3 regions of the Candidatus Nitrospira allomarina genome follow, and region 2 is predicted to be linked to each of the others. Evidence: riboswitches for the same ligand, from Rfam matches in the RefSeq annotation. Region 2 holds a riboswitch; each other region holds the start of a gene.
The links. Region 2 has a riboswitch for cyclic di-GMP ahead of PP769_RS15790 (sigma-70 family RNA polymerase sigma factor). Riboswitches for the same ligand answer to the same signal wherever they lie in the genome.
Positions count from the first base shown of each region.

Region 1: another riboswitch for cyclic di-GMP. It lies ahead of PP769_RS10935 (response regulator); the one in region 2 lies ahead of PP769_RS15790 (sigma-70 family RNA polymerase sigma factor).
Region 3: another riboswitch for cyclic di-GMP. It lies ahead of PP769_RS18595 (fibronectin type III domain-containing protein); the one in region 2 lies ahead of PP769_RS15790 (sigma-70 family RNA polymerase sigma factor).

Region 1 is NZ_CP116967.1:2,462,068-2,465,197, reverse strand. It holds gene PP769_RS10940 (hybrid sensor histidine kinase/response regulator) at 1-904, opposite strand, end outside; gene PP769_RS10935 (response regulator) at 891-1,349, opposite strand; cyclic di-GMP riboswitch class I at 1,542-1,633, opposite strand; gene PP769_RS10930 (hypothetical protein) at 1,978-2,583, shown strand; gene PP769_RS10925 (PAS domain S-box protein) at 2,629-3,130, shown strand, end outside.
Region 2 is NZ_CP116967.1:3,554,852-3,557,981, reverse strand. It holds gene PP769_RS15800 (LptF/LptG family permease) at 1-398, shown strand, start outside; gene lptG (LPS export ABC transporter permease LptG) at 427-1,515, shown strand; cyclic di-GMP riboswitch class I at 1,817-1,907, shown strand; gene PP769_RS15790 (sigma-70 family RNA polymerase sigma factor) at 1,993-2,871, shown strand; gene PP769_RS15785 (cell wall hydrolase) at 2,872-3,130, opposite strand, start outside.
Region 3 is NZ_CP116967.1:4,263,396-4,266,525, reverse strand. It holds gene PP769_RS18595 (fibronectin type III domain-containing protein) at 399-1,589, opposite strand; cyclic di-GMP riboswitch class I at 1,657-1,738, opposite strand; gene PP769_RS18590 (Ig-like domain-containing protein) at 2,568-3,130, opposite strand, start outside.

The DNA of each region.
Region 1 (3,130 bases), 1.1 Mb from region 2:
TCACCTCTCCTCCCGTGGGAGTAAACTTCAGAGCATTGCCGACTAAATTGAGTAATACTTGTTTAATTCGCTGTGAATCTATCTTCACAGTGGAAAGAGAGGAATCGAAATGAGCGGACAACCGGATATTTTTAGATTTCGCCTTTGGACCGAGACAGGTTACGACATCGGTAATTATCGGCTCCAGGATGCACGGCTGAATATGTATCCGTAACTTTCCCGTCTCTAGACGCGTAATATCATAAAGATCATTAATATTGCGATCTAAATGGGCGCAACATTCCTGGATGACGGTGAGATATTCATTTTGAGATGTATTCAAGGATCCGGGAATCTGTTCTAGAAGAATATTGACGAATTCCCATGCAGCCGTGAGCGGTGTTTTCAACTCATGAGCTAATAGATGATAAAACCGCCGGATCTCGGCATTTCTCTTTTCGAGTTCCCTATTGGATAGTTCAAGCTGGCTCTGCCTTAATTTCAATTCATTGGTCAGTTTGGAATTTTCCAATCCGTGACAAATAGCCCGTTCTAGATTTTCGGTTGAAAGAATATGTTTAGGGATATAGTCTATGGCACCGGACTTAATTGCCTCGACCACCAGCGATTCATTCCCTTGGCCTGTCAGCATAATGATCGGCATATGGCAGCCTTTTGCCTGTATTTCTTTGACTAAATCAATCCCGTTTTTCAATCCGAGGTTGTAATCGATCAACCCGATATGATGCTGTTGCTGTTCGAGGGAGGCGCACCCGGCCTCATACGATGGAGCCCAATCCACTATGAGAGGAGGGCCGGAGCTAAATTGCAGAAGACTGCGCGTGATAATGGCATCATCCTCATCATCCTCCACCAGCAGAATTTTAAGAGGAACATCCCCCTGGACACCCTCAACAGCCCGCATAGACCAGTCTCCCGGGGTTTTTCAAAATAAATTGGCCTAAATGTTTTAGGATCTCCACATATTCGGAAAAACTTTCCGGTTTGGAAATATATTCAAGGGCTCCAATCGTTTCGGACTCGGCCATATCCTTCGGCATCTTGGAATCGGAAAACACGACGACGGGAATACTGCATAAGCGGTGATCTGCACGCAGTTCCAGAAGGACCTGTCGTCCATCCATCCGAGGCATATTCAAATCCAGGATGATCAAATCAGGATTCTGAGTGATCTGGAGATTCCGAAATTTTCGGCGACGGTACAGGAAATCCAACACCTCTCTACCATTGTGAACCAGTCGAATATCACACTTTATTCCACTTTCCTCCCACGCTCGACAGGCGATGACACAATCGTCGATGTTGTCTTCAGCGATCAAAATTACCCCAGGGACCGAATGTTTTACCATTGACAACTATCCTCCTTCGCGATGTTATCCATTCTGAGGGAACGGGCGCTTTTCTGATCATCCGTGAGCGGAACGCACCATCGTTTCCTGTACTCATACCCGGCTCCCGTCAGACTGTGACACAACCATGACAAAAAAAACGCCATCTTCCTGCAAAGATTGGCGCAAATCTACCCAAGCGGATTCGTGTAAAGTGGCAACCGGGCGAACCTTCCTAACTGTCAGAGAGAAAAGGTCCCTAGGCTTTGCGTCCCAACCTCACGGGTGGTTTGCGATTTTCACTTTATCATTCCTTATCGGCCCATGACCCCAAACCTTAACCTCAACATTGGCCTGCGACATAGGAGTTGTGGCGTCATGGAGAGGAGGAGACACGTTCTCAAGTCGCACATAAAGATCGAGGGTCCTTTTGAAAATGAGGCTGAGTTTTCAGCTCGGCAAATTGTGCCTTGTTTTTCACGAGGACATCACCGACGTATTGGAATCGCACTGCACTTACACGTCCGCACCTCCTCTGGCATTAACAATAATCCTGAATTATATTGAAAGAGAAACGGACTCCACAAAACACAACTTCGTTTTTGTCAATCCAATAGATCCACTGGAAAAAATCTGGAGGGCAGCCCGGATGTCGCCATTTCTTGAACCGTTGAACAATTTTATGCCGCATGGGATGTGTTTTCTTTGGGATTCCTCGCTGTTGTGGTTACATGTCATTTCAGACAGTCTCATTGCGCTTTCCTATTGTTCAATTCCCCTGGCACTCTGGTATTTCACAAAGATAGGAGGGAAATTGCCCTTCAAACCTATTATCTTTTTGTTTTGTGCGTTCATCTTAGCCTGTGGCATGACACATATGTTCAACATATGGACCATATGGAAACCCGATTATTATCCGGAAGGATTAGGCAAACTTTTTACTGCCGTCATTTCGGTAATTACGGCGATTGCTTTATGGCCACTGGTTTATAAGGCGAGCAAACTGCCAAATTCGTTTCTTTTACAAGAATCCAATCTTTTAATGAAAAAGGAAATCCAGACACATAAAACCATCGAAGCTGTCACCCGATCTCAAAGCGAACACCTTCAGAAAGCCAACAATCAATTGCGCCGACTTAACCTGCATTTGTGCGATCAAGAACTTCGTATGCTTGAACTGAAAAAGGAAATCAACAGGCTTTCACTCGCCACACACCAGCCGCAACCCTATCCCAACATTTCTTTATTGACCTAAAACTTTTCCTTGTATGACTAAGCTGGCAATACGGGGACCATTTGTATGAATGTCATTAAACATACGTCTCTTTTACTAAATCTCAATCTTCAAATAGTGTTTATCGCCCTAATGGCTTTCGCTTTCTTCTGTTTGGATTCAATGACGCATCTGGGAATTGCCGAGGGTGTGCTCTACGTTCTGGTCGTGCTGGCTACCTTACCGAGCCACCATAAGCTTTTTACTATGGGCTCCATATGGGTGTCGACCGTCTTAATTATTGCGGGGTTTTGGACATCTCCTCCCGGTCTTGAGGAGAATTACGCCCTGGTAAACCGGTTACTATCTATTTTGGGCGTGTGGGTTACCGGGTTCATGGTTTTAAGAAATCTCTCCTCAAGCCAAAAGCTTCGATCATTAAAGGATGATCTGGAAAAGCAATTTGAGACGCAGACAGTGGAGTTAAAACAACAGAATGATGCCATGCTGAACCTGCTCGATGACATGGAACGGGTCAAACTCCAATTGGAAGAAAAACAAGCTCGTTTGAATCTCTTTATTGATGCCT
Region 2 (3,130 bases):
CCTATGATTTTTGGCTATCTTCGCCTTTTACCTCGGTGAAAGATAAGACAAAACGGAAAACCTACCAAAATCTCACTCAGCAATTGGAGGAATCAGGTGGAACGGACGCTGGAGCCCTTCGTCGATTAGTAGAGTTTCATAAAGACACCGCCTTTCCCGTTGCCACCTTTGTGCTGGGGTTATTGGGCGTCCCGGTGGGGATTGTGTCGAAGCGGTCCGGGAAAGCCGGAGGGTTTGCGATTGGGGTTGGCGTGGTTATCGGATTTTATTTATTAAATGTGTTGGGAGAGTTTCTCGTGACGACTTTGGTGATCTCTCCGTTTTTTGGTGCGTGGATGCCTAACATTATCCTAGCCTGCTTCACAGGATTCCTGCTATTTCAAGCTGGAAAACAATGATCCAGAATCCTTTCAAGCAAGTTAGATCATGAAAAAAATTTCTTGGTATGTGTTTGGGAAGTTCAGCCGCGTCTTCCTAATGTGTCTTGTGACCGTGCTGACGATTTATCTGGTTGTGGATTTTTTTGAAAAATTGAGAAAGTTTTTGAAATATGATGCAGACCTAACCGTTATTTTCAGCTTTTTTGTCTATCGAATTCCCGAAATTGCTTTTCTCTTAGCCCCGCTGGCGGCTCTAATGGCGTCAATTTTGACGGTTTGTGGGCTTAATCGGACTCGTGAAATCACGGCGATGCGCAGTTGTGGGTTAAGTTTTTATCAAATTGCCATTCCCTTTTTTATCTTTGGCGGGCTTGTGAGTGTCGTGGGTCTGAGTTTAACGGCCGTGTTGATTCCTCTGGCCAATATTAAAGCTGAATTTGTTCAATCGGTCTTAATCCAAAATAAACCAGAACCCCTTTTACTTACTCCAGAACGTCTGTGGCTTCGGGTGGGACGCAATCACCTTATGCGGATTGATTCAGTGACAGAAGATGGGTTTCGGTTGAATGGTATTCACCAGTACACGCTTGACGATCGCTTCAGTCTCAAAGGCATTCTTGAAGGGAAATGGGCAACATTTGTTGGTGAGGAATGGATAATGGAGCATGCAATTGAGCGAACATTTCAGGATGAAGAACGTATGCAAGTGAATAGTCTGCCACGGCAGTCGTTGCCTCTCTCTCTCACGGCTGATGATTTTCAGAATTGGCTAGCTCAGTCTCCAGAGCATATGTCCTTGTATCAATTGCATGACTATATTCAAAGGTTGATAGAAGATGGTCATAGTCCTCATCGTTTTTTAACTGATTATTGGTCTCGAATTGCATACTCTCTCGTTCCTCTGGTGATGATACTGTTAGGGATCTCGGTGAGTCTCCGCGGAAGTGGTGTGCGTGAGGTTGGAATAGCAAAAGGGCTTGGGCAAACTCTGGCAATTGGGTTTTTTTTCTGGGCTGCACATTCGGTCGGCATTGTCTTAGGACGAAATGGAGCGGTATTACCGATCATTGGCAGTTGGATTGCCACAGCCATGTTTTTGATCATCGGGATTAATCTTTTTTTAAGGCTAAAATGAGGGTTCCACGATTGTCATGAAGAGCATTGGAAAGAATGTGTGATTGGGCTTTTGATCATCCGTTCCTATTCACCATTCGTGTTGGTCTTTGATGCTGTGCGATGTATGAACTTGTCAAGTTTTCTCATAAACACGCAAGGGATTTTCTTAATTCCCCCTGACTCGGATCCGATAACATTTCCATAGAGATAGAGGTCGATGAATAGGAGAGAAACCGGGGATCCAAGGCAGACCGCTAATCGGGGAACCTCAAAAACCCATCACTTATATGAGGTTGTAATTATCGAATAACGAATTCAACAGGTGACAAGGGCAAACTATCCGTGAGGGTAGGGCGCAAAGCCAAGAAACCCTGAGAACGTTGGTGTTTCAGGGTTCGTCTGGTTACCGAACTGTGTTGGTGGATCCATGCGTTCGTTCATGCGCCCATTCCCTGGAATTGGGCGCTTTTTTTGGTCACCCTGGAAAGGCCAAAACATGAACGAAGACGCACAATCTTTCACAAAGACAGCAGTTGGTATTAAAGAACTCGGCTCGTCTCACCTCGGTTCGGTTAGTCCGAAAAATGCAGAACATACGGAAGCACAGGTCCAGCTCGATCAGGAACATGTTACCCGGATTTTATTAGAGTTTCTCCCGACGATTCGTCGGATGGCTGGAATTATGGCATTCAGGAATCCCTTTTCCCTGGATGTCGAGGATTTGACCAGCGCAGGGGCTATGGGGCTGTTGTCGGCGTTGAAGCGCTATGATCCAACACGCGATATTAAATTTCGCACATTTGCCGAATATCGCATTCGTGGGATGATGTTAGATGAAATTCGGTCGATGGATTGGGTTCCTCGGTCTGTGCGATCTCGCCGAGATCAAGTGCGACAAAAAGTTGAAGAGCATCTTCAGAAAAATGGGATGCCACCGACCACACAGGAATTGGCCACCCTGTTGGGCGTACCCATTGAAGAAGTAGAAGGAGTGGGCGGGTGTGATCCTCGTTTAATTAGTCTGGATGAGCCGGTTGGGCAGGGAGAAGATGAATGTACCCTCCGTGATGTTTTGCCGGATGTTAACCATCTGGACCCTTTTGTGGCTTGTGCGGATGCAGAAATGAAAGCGGCATTGTCAGCGGCCCTACAGACATTATCGGCCCGCCAGCAAGAGGTGCTTCAATCGTATTATCATGCCGGATTGACGATGAAAGAAATTGGGCGGCAAATGGGTCTGACCGAGTCTGGGGTCTGTCGGGTGCATTCCGGTGCCATTCGACACCTCCGCATAGAGTTGAAACGTATTGAGGATGGGGAATCCCGGGCGCCTCGACCCAGGAATTTGCGAAAAACGCCTGTTGTTCGCGACTAATTAAATGGTGTGCTTATTAAAGAATTCGTGTCCGCCAATTTTTGCCACTTTACGGTTGACCTGAGCCCACCGGGGAGTCTGGACCAGTTGGGGATTATAAAACAGTACAGCCCCATCCACCACCTTTCGCCCGTCTTGTACAAGCATCCAGGCTAATAAACTATCTTGCATGATTCGATTGGTTTGATCGAATTGCACTTCCTCTGGATTTCGTCCCATCCATGGTTCAAACTGTTTGGCCCGAAGAACCGTGCCCTTG
Region 3 (3,130 bases), 710 kb from region 2:
GTCGCACTTGGAATCGACTATTGTAGACAATTGAAATCTGTCTTTGGATGGAAGGAATTTGTTGGAGTAGGTGTGCCGCGTGGGGGCGCGGCACGAATGAAAATACTAATGGGTGGTTGCCGGATTTTTTCTTAAGGGGGGAAGTAATTTTCCGTGCTATATTCGTGTGCGGTGGCCGTTTGGATGTCCTAACTGTTATTACCCGCCATCTGTGCAGGGACATTCGGTTCTTGACCCCGATTGAAGTCCTTTCTGATATTCCGGACCGGACACCTCATTTTTGAATTTCCCGAAATGCCCATCCGCGACGGCCTACAGTTTTGTTTCTTGACACCCCTAATTTCTCGGATAATTTTTACTCATGCCCGCCATCCAGGGAATGGTGAAGGGTGTGAGAGTCATCTCGTTCGTCTTTGTCTTTTAACATTTCGAGAGTCTTTGCCAGGACCTGCCTGAGAACCCTTCGTGAAATGGGCCTGAACGGTTCTGTTTCCCGTGAGTGTTAATGAACATGTTGCAGTCCCGGTACAGCTGCCGGACCATCCTGAAAATGTCCAACCATTTCTTGGGTTAGGGGTCAAGGTCACGACAGTTTGATTTGGGTAGTTGGTTGAGCAACTTCGTCGTGGGCAATTAATTCCGTCAGGAGTCGAAAGGACGGATCCACTACCGCTGACGAACACTTCCAGTTGGGCCATTACCTGGGGAGTAGTGAACTGCAGGGGGGCCGACCATGCGGATACATTGCCGTTGGCATCCCGAGCCCTCACGGTATAGAAATAGGAAATACCCGGACTGATGGTTTTATCCACAAAGCCAGTGGTGGTGGGTTGCCCGATGACTACATTATTCCGAGCCACATCATATCCCGTCACGCCGACATTATCAGTTGAAGCTGTCCATGAAAAGGCCACTTGGGTGCCTGATGTTGAAGTCAACGTGAGGTTTTGGGGTACCGACGGCGAGATCATATCTTGTGGTGGGACGAGTGGGACCGATACGGAAAGTGGACTTGACGATGCGGATACATTCCCGCCGGCATCCCGGGCTTTGACGGTATAGAGGTAAGTCATGCCCGGACTAATCGTTTTATCCACAAAGGCATTGGTGGTAGATTGCCCGATGGTCACATTGTTCCGGGCCACATCATATCCGGTTACGCCGACATTGTCGGTTGAAGCTGTCCATGAAAAGGCCACTTGGGTGCCTGATGTTGAAGTCAACGTGAGATTTCCAGGGGTTGTCGGTGTAATGATATCGGGAATTTTCACACTCACTTCTTCCGAGGGTAGACTTTCGTTGTTTGTCTGATCATATGCCGTGACTGTAAAATAATAGGTCATTCCCTGCGACAAGTTCTGAAAAACAAAGGAAGGGTTGAGTCCGATATTTTTTGTGGTGTTATAGGACCCCTGGGATGTTCCCATGTACACATTGTATCCCTTTAAATCCGGTTCCGGACTTGCGTCCCAGGTTAGTTGGACCGAAGATGCTGAGAAGGCCGGGCTGCTGAATAATCCGATGAACAGGAATGCAAGGCCTGCAACAGTTCTGGTGGCGAAATTCCAGGGGATCATAGGGCGGACCATAGTCGACTCCTTGTGGTATTCGGACCGAAGTCCTCATCCTCTCCTCCCCCTGCGAATGACGCCTTCCCTCGGTGGCCGGACGATCAGGCTTGGGGACCTGACTCCTGGTTTTGCGACCCTACTTCACAATAGGTGTGCCGTTTCGGGAAGAGGATTTCATGAATTGGCGGACTTTCTTTTGCCGTCTGTTGCTCTGGTTTGTACCCTAGACCTCCAAACGGTCTGCCGAACTATATCGGACCTGTAAAGAAAAACTTTAGGGGTAGCAGCGATAGGGAAGTACAAAAAACTTTTGAGAGAAAAATCTTTAAACCAACTGGAGGAAATTGTGTTTGATGCAAAAATATGAAGCTCTGTGAATGAAGGTGCGATCTCCAGAAGAAAATTGCCTTTTTTTTTCTTTCGGCTGCTAGAGAAATGTTGGATCCCCCAGGGAGAGAATTTCTCCTTCATACCTTCTGGTGGCAATCAGGTATCTCTATTGGCAAAGGAGGAAATACACTCGCACCAATGTTTGCATCCGGGCATCCTATCAAAGGAAAAGGCAGGCCTAGGTGATCGCTCTCTGCTAAATACCGGAATGAGTGCTACGGTTGAGGGAGGATGGATTCCCAATTTTCCATGTCGTGTTTCAAAGAGTAGAAAAAACTTCCGATATCCTCGAATTGGCCGCGTTTGACCTTCAAGGTAGGATAAGAAATCAGCAAAATTCGAGGTAGTCGGGGCAAGGGAGAGAATTTGTGAAGAATGGGCGGGAGGTTTTTTCAGATAAGGTGGGGGTAAGCCTGCTTGGTGTTTGTGAGAGGGTCTAACCTGCTGGTTTGTCCGTACGGCAGTTGCCTTCCGGTTATGATTGACCCGTCGTCTGAGGTTAAGGTCTCGCCTCGTCCTCCCGTGTGGTAATTTTTCAGACGTCCCTTCTTCAGGTTAGGTCCGGGGCCTTATGTCGTTACCATTCTTGTGTTTGTAATATTAGTGCTACTGAATTTCCCAGTCTGTGGAAGTGGCTCCGGGAAAGCCCGTGGATGTGATGGTCAAACCGTTCATCAGCCAAACCGCCACTCCTCCATTGCTGCGATTGCGCCAGATAATATCGGCTTTTCCGTCACCATTCACATCGTTTGCTCCCGACATCTGCCATGTCCGCGACACTGTCCCAGGAAAGCCGGAAGCGGCTATCGCCGTTCCATTCATGAGCCATATGGCGGTATTGCCGTCTGTAGCGTTGCGCCAGACGAGGTCAGCTTTGCCATCGCCATTGGCATCTCCAAGGGCTTGAATTTCCCAAACTGTCGGGGCGCTCCCTGGAAAGCCGGTGGACGTGATGGTCAAGCCGTTCATTAGCCAGATGGCCACTGTGCTGCTGGTGTCATGACGCCAAATGACATCGGCTTTCCCATCCCCATTCACATCGCCCACGCCCGCGATCTGCCACCCTAACGATACACCCGCCGGAAAACCTGTGGAAACAATCGCCGTTCCATTCATGAGCCATATGGCGGTGTGGCCATCAGTGGTGTTGCGCCAGAGGAGGTCGGCTT